2 regions of the Sinomonas soli genome follow, and region 2 is predicted to be linked to the other one. Evidence: riboswitches for the same ligand, from Rfam matches in the RefSeq annotation. Region 2 holds a riboswitch; the other holds the start of a gene.

Evidence for each region. Region 2 has a riboswitch for S-adenosylmethionine ahead of sfnG (dimethylsulfone monooxygenase SfnG). Riboswitches for the same ligand answer to the same signal wherever they lie in the genome.
Region 1: linked by a shared signal. The riboswitch ahead of ACYVKZ_RS13535 (MFS transporter) and the one ahead of sfnG (dimethylsulfone monooxygenase SfnG) in region 2 are both predicted to bind S-adenosylmethionine.

The regions. Positions count from the first base shown of each region.
Region 1 covers NZ_BAAGSN010000015.1:21,857-28,916, forward strand. The annotation lists gene ACYVKZ_RS13525 (S53 family peptidase) at 1-259, shown strand, start outside; gene ACYVKZ_RS13530 (LLM class flavin-dependent oxidoreductase) at 386-1,765, opposite strand; gene ACYVKZ_RS13535 (MFS transporter) at 1,845-3,188, opposite strand; SAM riboswitch class IV at 3,227-3,342, opposite strand; gene ACYVKZ_RS13540 (response regulator) at 3,430-4,146, opposite strand; gene ACYVKZ_RS13545 (sensor histidine kinase) at 4,143-5,393, opposite strand; gene ACYVKZ_RS13550 (ABC-2 transporter permease) at 5,401-6,264, opposite strand; gene ACYVKZ_RS13555 (ABC transporter ATP-binding protein) at 6,261-7,060, opposite strand, start outside.
Region 2 covers NZ_BAAGSN010000006.1:389,097-396,156, reverse strand. The annotation lists gene ACYVKZ_RS07475 (NAD-dependent succinate-semialdehyde dehydrogenase) at 1-394, opposite strand, end outside; gene ACYVKZ_RS07470 (CoA-binding protein) at 664-1,161, opposite strand; gene ACYVKZ_RS07465 (O-acetylhomoserine aminocarboxypropyltransferase/cysteine synthase family protein) at 1,158-2,537, opposite strand; gene sfnG (dimethylsulfone monooxygenase SfnG) at 2,537-3,760, opposite strand; SAM riboswitch class I at 3,817-3,928, opposite strand; gene ACYVKZ_RS07455 (acyl-CoA dehydrogenase family protein) at 4,057-5,268, shown strand; gene ACYVKZ_RS07450 (ArsR/SmtB family transcription factor) at 5,400-6,389, opposite strand; gene ACYVKZ_RS07445 (hypothetical protein) at 6,484-6,981, shown strand.

The sequences.
Region 1 (7,060 bases), on a different contig from region 2:
CGCCTCGACGTGGGGCCAGTTCGGCGGCACGAGCGAGGCCTCGCCGATCATCTCCTCGGTGTACGCCCTCAGCGGCAACACGGGCTCGGCGGCGACGGGCACCTACGCGAACTCGATCCCGTACGGCCACTCCTCGAGCCTGTTCGACGTGACGAGCGGATCGAACGGCACGTGCCCCACGTCGCAGTGGTGCACCGCGGGCGCCGGCTGGGACGGCCCCACGGGCCTCGGCACGCCGAACGGGGTGGGCGGCTTCTGACCGCCCTGCGTTGAGGGGTCACCTCCCTGCGCTGAGAGGTCATGTCCCCGCCGCGATCGGCAGGGACATGACCCCTCACGCTTGGGACATGACCCCTCAGCTGTCAGGGGCCGGACAGCGCAGCCGCTAGGCCGTCGCGGGGACGACGCCGGCCACGCGCCTCGCCGGGTGGTCGGCGGCCAGGCGGGGCCCGGCGCCGAGGACGGTCTCGCGGAACGTCGCGCCCGGGGCTGCCTCGGCCAGGAGCCCGCGGCGGCGCAGCTCGGGCGTGACGAGCCGGGCGAACTCGAGCAGGTCGGCGGGGCGGACGGCCGAGGTCAGGTTGAACCCGTCGACGCCGCCCTCGACGGCGAAGCGCTCGAGAGCGTCCGCGACGGTGGCCGGGGAGCCCACGATCACGGGCCCGCGGCCGCCGATCGAGATGAACTTCGCGACCTCACGAAGGGTCCACGTGCGCTCCGGATCCAGCAGCGTGAACTGGGCCAGCGCGGACTGGTTGGCCTCGCTCCTGATATAGGTCAGCGGAGCGTCGTGGTCGAGCCCGGAGAGGTCCACCCCGGTCCACCCGGCGAACAGCGCGAGCGCCGCGTCGGTGTCCACGTAGGACTCGTAGTCGGCCAGCTTCGCTGCGGCCTCCTCGTCCGTCTCGGCCACGATGACGGTCGCGAGGTTGAACGCCTTCACCGAGTCCGGTGCGCGGCCGGCCGCGACGAGCTCCGCCCGCAGTCCGTCGGTGAACTTCTTCGCCTGCGCGGGCGTCGAGCTCGAGAAGAACACCGCCTCGGCGTGCTTCGCGGCGAACGCCTTCCCGCGGGCCGAGGCCCCGGCCTGGAACAGCAGGGGGGTCCGCTGCGGGGAGGCCCCGACCAAGGCGGGGCCGGGCACCCGGTAGGCGTCGCCGCCGTGCGCGATCCCCCGCACCCCGGCGGGGTTCGTGAAGACGTTCGCCACGGGGTCGGCGACCAGCGCGCCGTCGTCCACCGAGCCCTCCCACAGCTTGTAGGCGACGTCCATGAACTCCTCGGCCCGGTCGTACCGCTCGTCGTGCGGCACCTGCGTGTCGAGGCCGAGGTTCCGCGCCGCCGACTCCTGGTACGAGGTGACGATGTTCCACGCGAGCCGGCCGCCGGTGAGGTGGTCGAGCGTGCCGAACCTGCGGGCCAGCAGGTACGGGTGGTCGTAGGTGACCGAGGCGGTGACGCCGAAGCCGAGCCGCTCGGTCGCCGCCGCCAGCGCGGACACGATCAGCAGCGGGTCGAGGGCCGGGTACTGCACCCCACCGCGCACGGCGGCGTCGGCGCTGCCGCCGTAGACGTCGTACTGCCCGAGCACGTCCGCGAAGAAGATCCCGTGGAAGCCGCCGTCCTCGAGGGCCTTGGCGAGCTGCGTCCAGTAGCCGAGCTCGGCGAAGCGGTGGGCCTGCGAGTCGGGGTGCCGCCACAGGCCCGGCGACTGGTGCACCGGCACGAGCATCTCGAACGCATTCAGGAGCAGGGGCTTGGTCATGGGGTTCCTTCCGGGTTCGGGTGCGGTGGGCCGGGGCGGCGGCCGGCGGGCGGGTCTGCGGACGACGGCGGCCGGCGCCTCAGGCGCCCGCCCCGCCCTCCGCCGTGGCCGGCTGGGCGGCGCGCCGGCCGACCGGGTCCTTGGCGGCGAGTGCGGCCACGGTGGTGAGGACGCCGAGGACGGCGAACCAGCCGCACACAAGCCACGGCGTCCCGCCGCCGGCCTGGAGCAGGGCCGCGGCGACGAGCGGGGTGACGGCCGCGGAGAGCACGGTGCCGACCTGGTAGCCGAAGGACACCCCCGAGTAGCGCAGCTCGGTGGGGAACTGCTCGGCGAACCACGCGGCCTGCGGGCCGTAGATCGCATCGTGCAGGATATTCATCCCCACGAGCAGCACGAGCGGCAGGAAGGTCAGGCTGCCGTGGTCGAGGAACCAGAAGAACGGCCAGATGAGCACCACCACGCCCGCGGACGCAGCGACGGCGATGCGCCGGCGCCCGACGCGGTCCGAGAGCCAGCCCCAGAAGGGCCCCGAGAGCAGGCCGATGGCGGAGACGATGAGGATCGCGGCCAGGCCCGAGGTGGTGTCGTGGCGGCGGTCCTTGAGGTAGCCGAGGATGTACACGGTCATGAGCGTGTAGATGGCGGGCTGGACGAGGCGCATGCCGATGGTCACGAGGATCCCGCGCGGGTGCTCGCGCAGCACGCGCGCCACGGGGCGGGCCACGATGCCCTCGGAGTCCTTGACGGCCGTGAACTCCTCCGCGTCGGTCACGCCCAGGCGGATCCAGAGGCCGATGAGGACGAGGACGCCGGAGAGGAGGAACGGCAGCCGCCAGCCGAATGACTGGAACTGCTCGGGCGTGAGGAAGGCCTGGGTGAGCGCGTACGCGCCGGTGGCCAGGAGCATGCCGGCCGCCGAGCCGACCTGCGTGAACGAGCCGAACAGGCCCTTCCGCCCGGCCGGGGCGTGCTCGACCGAGAGCAGCGCGGAGCCGCCCCACTCGGCGCCGGCAGAGAGGCCCTGGATGAGCCGGAGTACCACGAGTCCCGCCACGGCGAGGATGCCGATGGAGGCATAGTTCGGCAGGACGCCGATGAGGGTGGAGGCGATGCCCATGGTCAGCAGGGAGGCCACGAGTAGGGCCTTGCGGCCGATCCGGTCCCCGAGGTGGCCGGAGATGACGCCGCCGAGGGGCCGCGCGATGAACCCGACCGCGTAGGTGGCGAATGAGGCCAGGACGCCGACGAGCGGGCTCGCGTCGGGGAAGAACTGCTTGTTGAACACGAGGGCCGAGGCCGTGCCGTAGAGGTAGAAGTCGTACCACTCGATGGTGGTGCCGACGAACGCGGAGGCGAGGATGCGGCGCTTGGCGCGCAGGGCGCTGCCGAGTCCCGGCTCGGTTCTCAGGAGGGTGGCCATGGAGGTCCTCTTCGGGTCGCGGCGCGAGGCTCGCTCAGGCGCCATACTTACGACGCCGGGGTCCCCGCGCCGTCGAATCCTCACCTGGGGCACCCCACTACAGCCGGAGGGTTGCCGTCCGGCAAGCCAGGGCTTGTTGCCGGAACTCTTGATTCTTCGCCCAGTCTGCCGGTGGGCTGCCCGCGGGACGAAAACGCGCCCGTCACGGAGGTTCACACAGGCCCCACCCGCCGTCTGGAGTTCAGTAGTCGGGGTTGCTCGGGATGATGAGCCCGGTCTCGTACCCGTAGACCACGGCCTGGACCCGGTCGCGCAGGTGCAGCTTCGTGAGGATCCGGCGCACATGGCTCTTCACAGTCGCCTCGGAGAGGAAGAACCGGTGCGCGATCTCAGCGTTGCTCAGGCCCTCGCAGATCGCCCGCAGGACCTCGAGCTCGCGTGGCGTCAGATCCTTCAGCAGGGGGTCCGGCGCGGTCCCCCCGTTGCCGCGCGCGGGCGCGCCGGCGCTGCGGACGTAGGTCTCGAGGAGGCGCTGGGTCACGCGGGGGCTCACGACGGCGTCCCCGCTCGCCACAAGGCGCACGGCCTGGACGAGTTCAGCCGGGGCCACGTCCTTGAGGAGGAACGCCGAGGCCCCGGCCTGGAGGCCGGAGAAGGCGTACTCATCGAGGTCGAACGTGGTGAGGATGATGACCCGGGCGGCGCTGTGGGCGGCCGCGATGCGGCGGGTTGCCTCGATGCCGTCCATGACGGGCATGCGCACGTCCATGAGCACGACGTCGGGCCGCAGCGATTCGGTGAGCTTTACGGCCTCGGCGCCGTTGCCCGCCTCGCCGACTACCTCGAGGTCCTCCTCGGACTCGAGGACGAGCCGGAAGCCCATCCGCAGGAGGGGCTGGTCGTCGACGAGGAGGAGCCGCAGGGACCCCTCGCCGTGCTGGTGTTCCGTCTCGCTCATGCGTCCCCCTCCGCCCGGTGCTGCTCGTCCCCATGCTGCTCGTCCCAGTGCAGCTCGGTCTCCACGGTCCATCCTCCCCCGGCCCGCGGTCCGGCGCGGAGGGTGCCGCCGTACAGCGCCGCGCGCTCGCGCATCCCCGCGATGCCGCCGCCCGTCCCGAGGCGGGGCTGCGCGCCGTCGGCCGCCGCGCCGTCGTTCTCGACCCGGATCCGCACGGTGCTGCCCTCCCTCGCCAGCCCGACCTCGGCGCGGGAGACACCGCGCCCGTACCGGAGCGCATTGGTCAGGGATTCCTGGACGATCCGGTAGACGGCGAGCTGGAAGGCCGGGTCCTTGGGCGGCGCGGCCCCGGTGAGGGTGAGGACGGCGGTGAGGCCGGCGGTCCGGAAGCCCGCGACGAGCGACTGGAGGCTCTCGGTCCCGGGGGCCGGGGCGAGGCTCGGGCCCGCCGCGGGCTCACGGAGCACCCCGAGGACGCGGCGCATGTCCGCCAGCGCTGTGCGCCCCGTCCGGGACAGCTCGCCGAGCACCTCCTGGGCGCGGTCCGGGTCCTTGGCGGCGATCTTCGCGGCGCCGTCGCTGAGGGCGACCATGACCGTGAGCGAGTGCGCGACGACGTCGTGCATCTCGCGGGCGATCCGGTTGCGCTCCTGGACCGAGGCCAGCTCGGCCCTGCGCATGGCCCACGCTCGGATCTCGGCCTGGTGCTCCCGGGTGCCGCGGACCCACGCCCCGAGACCGGTCGCGAGGACGTCCATCAGCAGCACGGAGACCGCCGCCACCAGGCCCACATAGCGGGCGTTCTCCGACGCCGCGGGCCCGCGGGGGCTGTAGACGAAGGCGTAGTAGGCCGAGGCGGGGACCGAGGCGAGCACGGAGGCGCCGAAGGCGATGAGTGCCGGGGCAGAGGCGGCCACGGCGTAGAGGGCGAAGAAGATCGCCGCGCTCATGACCGAACTGTTCGGGGACTGGTAGAGCAGGGCGGCGTCGATCGCGACGGTCACCACCAGCACGGCCCACGGCGACCGCCGCCGGCCCAGCAGGGCAGCCTGCTGGAGGGCCAGCAGGGCGAACTGCCACCAGTTCCCGTGGAGCGCGTACTCGGCGAAGAGCGGGGCCGCGAGGAACACGGCCGCGGCGACGACGATCCAGTCCATCGCCACCGGACGGTCCGCCAGGTACGCGCGGACGCGGCCCCGCCGTGGCGGGACCGCGAGGGCGAGCGCCTGCGCGCCGGGAGAGTGCACGGTCCTCCTAGACGTCCCGCTGCCTGAGCGTGGTGAAGGCAGCGAAGAGGAGCACCACCACGTAGGCGACGATGACCAGCGTGCCCTGCCAGGGCTCGAGGTACGCCGTGTTGAGCGGGTTGCCCGAGCCGGCCTCCATCATCGCGTTCGCGGCGTTCGTGGGGAGGTACTTGCGCGCCTCCTTGAAGAAGTCGTTCGGGATGAGCTGGAAGATGATCGGCAGGACGAACAGGGCCGCGACAAGGGTCACGATGGCCCCGGCCGAGTTCCGCAGGAGGGCGCCGAGGGAGAGGCCCATGAGGGCCACCGCCGCGACGTACGCTGCGCTCAGGAGCATGATGCGCTGGATGTCCCAGCTCGCCATGTCCAGGTGCAGGCTGTAGTTGCCGAGGATCGGCTGGGCTGCGAGGCCGCCGAGGAAGGCGCCGACGTAGGTGAGGACGAACCCGATGAGGATCGCGTACACGGCTTTGGCGGCGAGCACCGGCCAGCGCTTGGGGACGGCGGCGAAGGTGGCCCGGGACATGCCGGAGGTGAACTCCGCGCTGATGATGAGCACGGCCAGCGATCCGAGGATGAGCTGGGAGAACGAGACGCCGGCGACCGGGAGCTGCGGGAGGAGCGCCGAGACGTCGATGGCCTCTCGCGGGTTGGTCACGGTGCCGTTGTGCTGGGCCTGGGACACCTGGCCGAACCCCCAGGCCTGGAGGGCCGAGAACCCGACCATGAGCACCACGGAGCACAGCAGGAGGATCCGGGTTGACAGCAGCGAGAGGAGCTTGATGCGCTCGGAGTTGAGCACCCGGGGGAAGGTCGGGCCGCTGAGGGCCGGTGCCGCCGAGCGGCGGGCGTGCTGGACTGCGGTGCTCATCGGTTCGCCTCCTGGGTCTGGGCGGGGGTGCCCGCGGCGGTCTGGGCGGGTGCGGCGGGCCTGTGCCCGGCGTCGGGACGGTCGGAGCGGTACTCCACGTCATCCTTGGTGAGCTCGAGGTAGGCCTCCTCCAGGCTCGCCTGCAGCGGCGTGAGCTCGTAGACGAGGACGCCGGCGCCGAGCGCGGTCTGGGCGATCTCGCGCGGCTCGAGCCCGGAGACCTCGAGGAGCTCGCGTTCCTGGGTCTGGATGCTCACGCCCTCGCGGGCGAGGAGCGAGGCCAGCTGCTCGGGGCTGTCGGTGCGGACGCGGGTGCGGGCGCGGCCCTCGCCGTTGAGGATGTCCTGGATCGGGGCGTCCGCGATGATCTTCCCGCGGCCGATCACGATGAGGTGGTCCGCGGTCTGGGACATCTCGCTCATGAGGTGGCTAGAGAGGAAGACGGTGCGTCCCTCCGAGGCCAGGTACTTGACGAGGTTGCGGACCCACAGGACGCCTTCGGGGTCGAGGCCGTTGACGGGTTCGTCGAGCACCACGACCTGAGGGTCGCCGAGCAGCGCGGCGGCGATGCCGAGCCGCTGCCCCATGCCGAGGGAGAAGCCCTTGACCTTCTTGCGGGCCACGGCGCCGAGGCCGGTCATCTCGATGACCTCGCTGACGCGCGAGGTGGGGATGCCGTGCGTGGCCGCGAGGGCCCGCAGGTGGGTGTAGGCGGTGCGGCCGGGGTGCACGGCGCGGGCCTCGAGGAGGGCGCCGATCTCCCGCAGCGGCGCGCGGTGCTTCTCATACGGCTCGC
Region 2 (7,060 bases):
CCAGGAGCGGGCCCACGGGGAGCTTCTGCACCACGGCCCGGCCGCCGGAGAAGGTCTTGATCTCCTGATCGGCGGCGAGGGTGGGGCCCTCGGTGGCGAAGTAGTTGAAGATGTCGGTGCAGAATTCGGCCTCGCCCTTGGACTGGGCGAGCGGCTTGCCCATCTCCTCGGTGATGATCGCGGCGAGCTCGTCGGCGCGCTCGGTGAACAGCTCGGCGATGCGCGCCACGACCTTGGCGCGCGTCTCGATGGGAGTCTCGCGCCAGGACTCGAAGGCGCTCTGGGCGGAGGCGAGGGCGGACTCGACGTCGGCGTCCGTCGCGGTGGGGAACGTCTCGACGACCTCGCCGGTGGCGGGATTCAGGACACGGTATCCGGGCTCACTGCTAGTCATGGCACCATCTTGCCCTCTTTGGTGGCGCAGATCACTGTACTTAAGTACGACGCCGGGGGGTCGCCGCTGTGCGGATCGTCCAGTTCCCTCCGCCCCTGCCGTCGCTCCCGTTGGGGAGTCACCTCCGCGACGTTGAGGAGTCAGACGACGCCGGCCGGCCGCCTCCGATGGGGAAGGCGGCCGGCCGGTGTTGTACCTGAAACGGCGGAATCGCGACGAGATGCGTACCTGAAACGGCGGAACCGCGACGAGATGCGTACCCGAAACGGCTAGGGGAGGACTTGGCGCTTGCTCGAGATGACCCCCGTGTTGAAGCCCGCGAGGTGCAGGCCGCCGTGGAAGCGCGCATGCTCGATCTTCACGCAGCGGTCCATCACCACGTTCAGGCCCGCGGCCTCGGCGTCCGCGGCGACCCCCTCGTGCCAGGATCCGAGCTGGAGCCAGATGGTCTTGGCGCCGACCGACTTGGCCTCCTCGAGCACGCCGGGGAGGTCGTCGTGCCTGCGGAACACCTCGACGAGGTCCGGCGTCTCGGGCAGGTCCGCGAGCGAGGGGTAGACCGGCTGCCCCAGGATGGTCTTCACCACCGGATTCACGAAGTACACGCGGTACTTCGTGGAGGAGAGCAGGTACGTCGCGACGAAGTAGCTCGCGCGGCTCGGCTTGTCCGAGGCCCCGACGATCGCGATGACCTTCGTCTCCCGCAGGATCCTCAGCCGCTCGGGGGCGGAGGGCCCGACCCAGGTGCGCTCGGCAACGGCACTCACTTGTTCGCTCCCTTCACGGGCAGGGCGCATGCCTCGCCGTCGTACGTCGGCGCCGCAAACTCCTGCTCCAGGTCCTGGATCTCCTGCGGCTCTGTCTGGCTTGCAGCCAATGCCTGGTCGAGGTCCCAGATGATGTCCTCGACGTCCTCGAGCCCCACGGAGAGGCGGATGAGGTCCGCGGGGACGCCCGCCGCGACCAGCTGGTCCGCGGAGAGCTGCTGGTGCGTCGTCGACCCCGGGTGCAGCACGAGGGTGCGCGCATCGCCGATGTTGGCCAGGTGCGAGGCGAGCTGGAGGGCCTCGATGAACCGGGCGCCGGCCTCGCGGCCGCCCTTCACGCCGAAGCTGAACACGGAGCCCACGCCGAGCGGGAGGAGCTCCTTCGCGTACTCGTGCTGCGGGTGCGAGGGCAGGCCCGCGTAGTTCACGTACGTCACGCGCGGGTCGGCCTCGAGCCACTCGGCGACGCGCCGGGCGTTGGCGAGGTGCGCGTCCATGCGCTGCGGGAGCGTCTCGACGCCCTGCAGGAGCTGGAACGCGGACTGCGCGGACAGGGACGGGCCGATGTCGCGCAGCTGCTCGGAGCGCAGCTTGGTGAGGAACCCGTACTCGCCGAAGTTGCCCCACCACGAGACGTTGCCGTAGCTCGGGACCGGCTCGGTCATGGACGGGAACTTCCCGTTGCCCCAGTCGAACGTGCCGGACTCGACCACCACGCCGCCGAGCGTGGTGCCGTGGCCGCCGAGGAACTTCGTGGCCGAGTGGATCACGATGTCCGCCCCGTGCTCGATGGGCCGCAGGATATACGGCGGGGTCAGCGTCGAGTCGACCACGAGCGGCACGCCGTGCTCATGGGCGACGGCGGCGAGGCCTGCCAGGTCGGCGATGTCACCGGAGGGGTTGGCCACCACCTCGGTGTACACGGCCTTGGTGTTCTCGCGCAGGGCCGCCTCGAAGGCGGCCGGATCGGTCGAGTCCACGAACGTGGTCTCGACCCCGAAGCGGCGCAGCGTCACGTCGAGCTGGGTGATCGTGCCGCCGTAGAGCTTGGAGGAGGCGACGATGTGGTCCCCGGCCTGGGTGAGCGCGGCGAACGTGATGAACTCCGCGGCCATGCCGGACGACGTCGCGACCGCGCCGATGCCGCCCTCGAGCGAGGCGATGCGCTCCTCGAACGCCGCGACGGTCGGGTTGCCGATGCGGGAGTAGATGTTGCCGTACTTCTGCAGCGCGAACAGGTTGGCGGCGTCGTCCGAGTCCTTGAACACGAACGAGGTCGACTGGTAGATCGGCACCGCCCGGGCGCCGTGCTCGGCGTCGGGCGTCCCGCCGGCGTGCAGGGCGCGGGTGCGGAACCCGAACTGGCGCTCCGCCATCAGGCGCTCGCCTCGGCGAGGTCCGCCCCGGCGAGGTCCGCGCGGTGGCGGCCGGCGCCGTCGTACTTCGTGACGGGGAGCAGATCGGTGCGCAGCTCGGTGCCGTTCGCCCGGGCGAGGTCCGCCTCGAGCTCGCGCACGATCGGCAGGACGTCGCGGCCGAACGCCTCGAGCTCCTCCTGGAAGTGCAGGTAGCCGGTGAGGAACAGGTTCACGCCGATCTTCTTGTACTCGACGATCCGCTCGGCGATCTGCTCCGGGGTACCGATGAGCTTGGTGCGGAAGCCGTCGTTGTACTGGACGAGGTCCTCGAACGTGGAGTCCTCCCACATGCCCTTGCCGTCCTTGGTGGACTGGCCGGCCTCCTTGACGGCGGCGGCGAAGCCCTCCACGGCCGGGCGGTGGGCCTTGGCGATGATCTCGCGGAGCGTGTCCTGGGCCTCCTTCTCCGTGTCGCGGGCGATCACGAAGCCGTTGAGGCCGAACCGGGGCGCGGCCGGGGCGGTGCGGCCGTCCCTGGCGGCGGCCAGGACGCCCGCGATGTTCTCCTTGAAGCCCTCGATGTCGCGGCCGTTGGAGAAGTACCAGTCGGCGGTGCGGCCGGCGGCGGCCTGCGCGGCCGTCGAGTTGCCGCCGAAGAAGATCTCCGGGTGCGGGCGGCCCGGGACGTCCACCGGGGCCGGGTTCAGCGTGAAGTCGGAGATGTTGTAGTACTTGCCCGACTGCGAGTAGTCCTTCTGCGTCCACAGGCCGCGGAGGGCGTTGATGAACTCCTCGGTGCGGACGTAGCGCTCGTCGTGCTCGAGCCACTCGAGGCCGAAGTTCACGAACTCGTCCTTGAGCCAGCCGGAGACCACGTTCACGGCCGCGCGGCCGCCGGAGAGGTGGTCCGCGGTGATGATGAACTTCGCGAGCACGCCCGGGTGCCACATGCCCGGGTGCACCGCCGAGATGACCTTGAGCCGCTCGGTGGCCATGAGCAGTGCGAGGCTGAACGAGGTGGCCTCGTGCTGCTTGTCCGCGCCGTAGCTCGCCGCGTAGCGGGTCTGCGTCAGGGCGTACTCGAAGCCCGAGTCCTCCGCGATGCGGGCGAGCTTCCGGTTGTACTCGAACTCCCAGTTGGTCCGCTGCTCGATGGTCGAGACGACGAGGCCGCCGGAGACGTTGGGGACCCAGTAGGCGAACTTCAGCGGGGTCTCGAGGTCGATCCCAGACAAGGACATAGTGCGCTCCTTACGTGCAGGCGCGACGTGGGGCTCGGGCCGAGGCTCCATAGCACTCACCATCGCTTCTGGCAGTAGCACCTTTGGCTCCGCCGCCGTCGTCCGACGTCGGGGCCAGGGTTGCTGCGGCGTCACAGATCCAGATCTCTCGGCCGCTCGGGATGGTCCTTCCGATTGTCGCCAGAGGAGGCGTAACGATGCAAATTATTTCGTCACACTCGCGATGGCCCGCGCCTCGCCGAATACTGTTCGGTGGCGCGCCCGCCGGTCGGCCCGCCGGAGAGGGGAATGCACTGATGGGACGCACGACGGCGGGCGGTTCGGTCCCGTACGCGGAACTCGCCGAGCGCTTCGCACCGGTCTTCGCGCGGATCGAGGACGGCGCGCTCGACCGCGAGCTGGCCAGGACCCTGCCGTTCGAGCAGATCGGCTGGCTCAGGGAGGCCGGGTTCGGGCGACTGCGGGTGCCGGCCGAGTACGGCGGCTTCGGCGTGTCCGTCGAGACCCTCGTCCGCCTGCTCGTCGACCTCTCCGCGGCGGACTCCTCCGTAGGCCATCTCCTGCGCTCGCACTTCGCGTTCACCGAGACGATCGCGCTGCAGGGCGAGGCGTTCCGGGCGCGGTGGTTCGGGCGCGTCGTCGAGGGCGCCATCTTCGGCAATGCGGCGACCGAGCGGTCCGGGAACGCCCTCGGCACCGTCGCCACCCGGCTCGTCCCGGCGCCCGGCGGCTGGCTCCTCACCGGCGAGAAGTACTACACGACCGGCACGACCTTCGCCGACTTCGTGGCCGTCATGGCCTCCCCCGAGGGGTCTGCTTCGCGGGTGTACGCGGTCGCGCCGACCGGGCACCCGGGCGTGGAGATCCGCGACGACTGGGACGGGTTCGGCCAGCAGATGACGGGCACCGGAACGGCCGTGTTCCGCGACGTTCCCGTCCCGGCCGAGGACGTGGTGCCGCGCACCGAGTCGACGACCCATGAGCCGGCGTTCCTCCAGCTCATGCTCCTGTCGGTGCTCGCCGGGATCGGCAAGGCCGTGGTGCGCGACGCGTCGGCCCTCGTGGCGAAGCGGACCCGGACGTTCTCGACTGGGTCCGGGCAGCTGTTCCGCGAGGATCCGCTCATCCTGAACCTCGTGGGGCAGCTTGCCGCGAAGTCGTTCGCCGCGGAGTCCTCGGTGCTAACCGCGGCCCGCGAGCTCGACGCCGCCCTCGCCCTCGGCCCCGATGCCCCTGCCGAGGACCGCTACGCGCGGGGAGCTGTCGCCGTCGACCTCGCCCAGGTGGCCGTGCCGCCGCTCGTGATCGACGCCGCGCAGCAGCTCTTCGACACCGCGGGCGCCTCGGCGGTGTCCCGGGGCAAGGCGCTCGATCGGCACTGGCGCAATGCCCGCACCGTCGCGACGCACAACCCGGTGGCCTTCAAGGCCCGCGGGCTCGGGGACTGGTTCGTCAACGGGACCTCGCCCGTGGCCCTGCACAGCATCGGCGAGGCGCGCGTCGGCTGACCCCTCTCACCCCCCCACCTCCTGAGGGGTCTCTGGCGGGGGCTTGTGGGGTCTCTGGCGGGGCTTGTGGAGTCTCTCCGCCGTGCCTGCCAGAGACCCCTCAACGGTGTGCCATGGACCCCTCAACGGTGCTACGCCCGGGCGAGGAGCTCCTCGCCCACCCGCCCGCGCTGGTAGAAGACCTCGCGCCCGGCGCGCACCGGCTCGGTCAGTCCGGACTCGGCGAGCACCTTGAGGTGAGCGTTGACCGTCCCGGCGGCGAGGTCGAGCGCGCAGGCGAGCTGCGTCGTCGTCATCGGCACGTCCAGCTGCGCGAGGATCTGTGCGCGCGTGCGCCCGAGCAGCCGCGAGACGGGGGATTCGCGCGTCTCCCGCGTGGCCTCCCACAGCCGCCCGACGCCCCGCGGGGCGTACGTGATCGTGGGGACGAACGGGGCGATGTTGAGCACGAGCGTGTTGGGCCACACGAACGCGTTGGGCACCAGGATCAGGCCGCTGCCCGGCGTGGGCCGATCCGTCGCCTCGCACCCGCGCATGATCTCGAGGCCCGTCGGGGTGGGCCGCACGCTCGGGTGCAGCGTCTTGAACACCTCCTGGATGCCGTAGTGCGAGAGGTCGTCCAGGCGGGAGTCGATGTCCGCGAGCAGCACCGAGCGCAGCCGGGGCCAGTAGGGCTCGAGGGCGGTGGTCCAGTACCAGCGCAGCGCCGCCACGATGCGGGGCACCGACCCCGCGAGGTCGGCCCGCAGCTCGGTGAGGGTGGCCCGCATGTAGCCGGCGAGCTGGCACTTCTCGAGGCTGTCGAAGTCGCGGGCCCACAGCTCGGCGGGCACCTCGGCGACCGCATCCAGGGCTTCGGCGAACGTGTCCGCGCGCGTCGGGGTGGGGGTCAGGGAATCGGCGATGAAGCCCTTGGGCTGCACGAGGGTCGTGAGGACGCGCAGGTGCTCGCGGGACAGCGGGTCCGCGCTCGCCGAGATGCGCTGGCGCGCCTCCGTGATCCAGGGCCGGTGCAGCGGCGTCCCGGCCTGCAGGGCGCGCAGGCTCGTCACGGTCTCCCACAGCGGGGACGCCTGGAAGTGGACCTTCGTGAGGTCCTCGCTCGTGAGCGTGATCAGCATGGGATCAGCGTAGGTTTCGGCGCCCACGGCGGTCGAGGATTCGGTGAGGACCGAATCGTTTCGCCCCCGGCCCGGGCCCCGCAGACTTCTGGACATGGCAACGAAGACCAGCACCGCACCCTCCTCCTCCGACCATGGCTCGGCCGCCCGGATCCCCGACGCCCACGCCCTCGGCGCCCGCAGGGGCGACGCCGCGGACCACCCCGACTCGCACGTCAGCGAGCGGCTCGCCCACCCCCTCCGGCCCGCCGGGCGCAGGCCCGTGCGCATCCCGCACGAGGTCCCCGCAACCGCGGGACCGCGCACGACGGCGGCCGCGAACCCGCCGTCGTCCGCCGGGCTTCCGGCGGCGGCGCCGCGGGAGCTGACGGCCCGCGACCTGGTCCCGCCGACCTCCCTGCCGCACACCTCAGGGGACCTGCTGGGGCTGCCCGACGTCGGGGCCCTCGCCCGGGCCCTCCATGCCGGCTGGGCGTGGGTCCTGCGGCAGGCACGGGCGGCCGCGGAGATCGACGCGCGGCTGCGGGAGCGCCGCGAGGAGGATTCGGCCACGATGACGCGAGCGGGGGTGATCCCGGGCCGCCTGATGTGAGGTGCGTCGGCGCATCCGGGGCGAGCGTCCGAAGGATGTTGACGCGTCAACTGTCGACGGGCTACAGTTTCATTGAAAT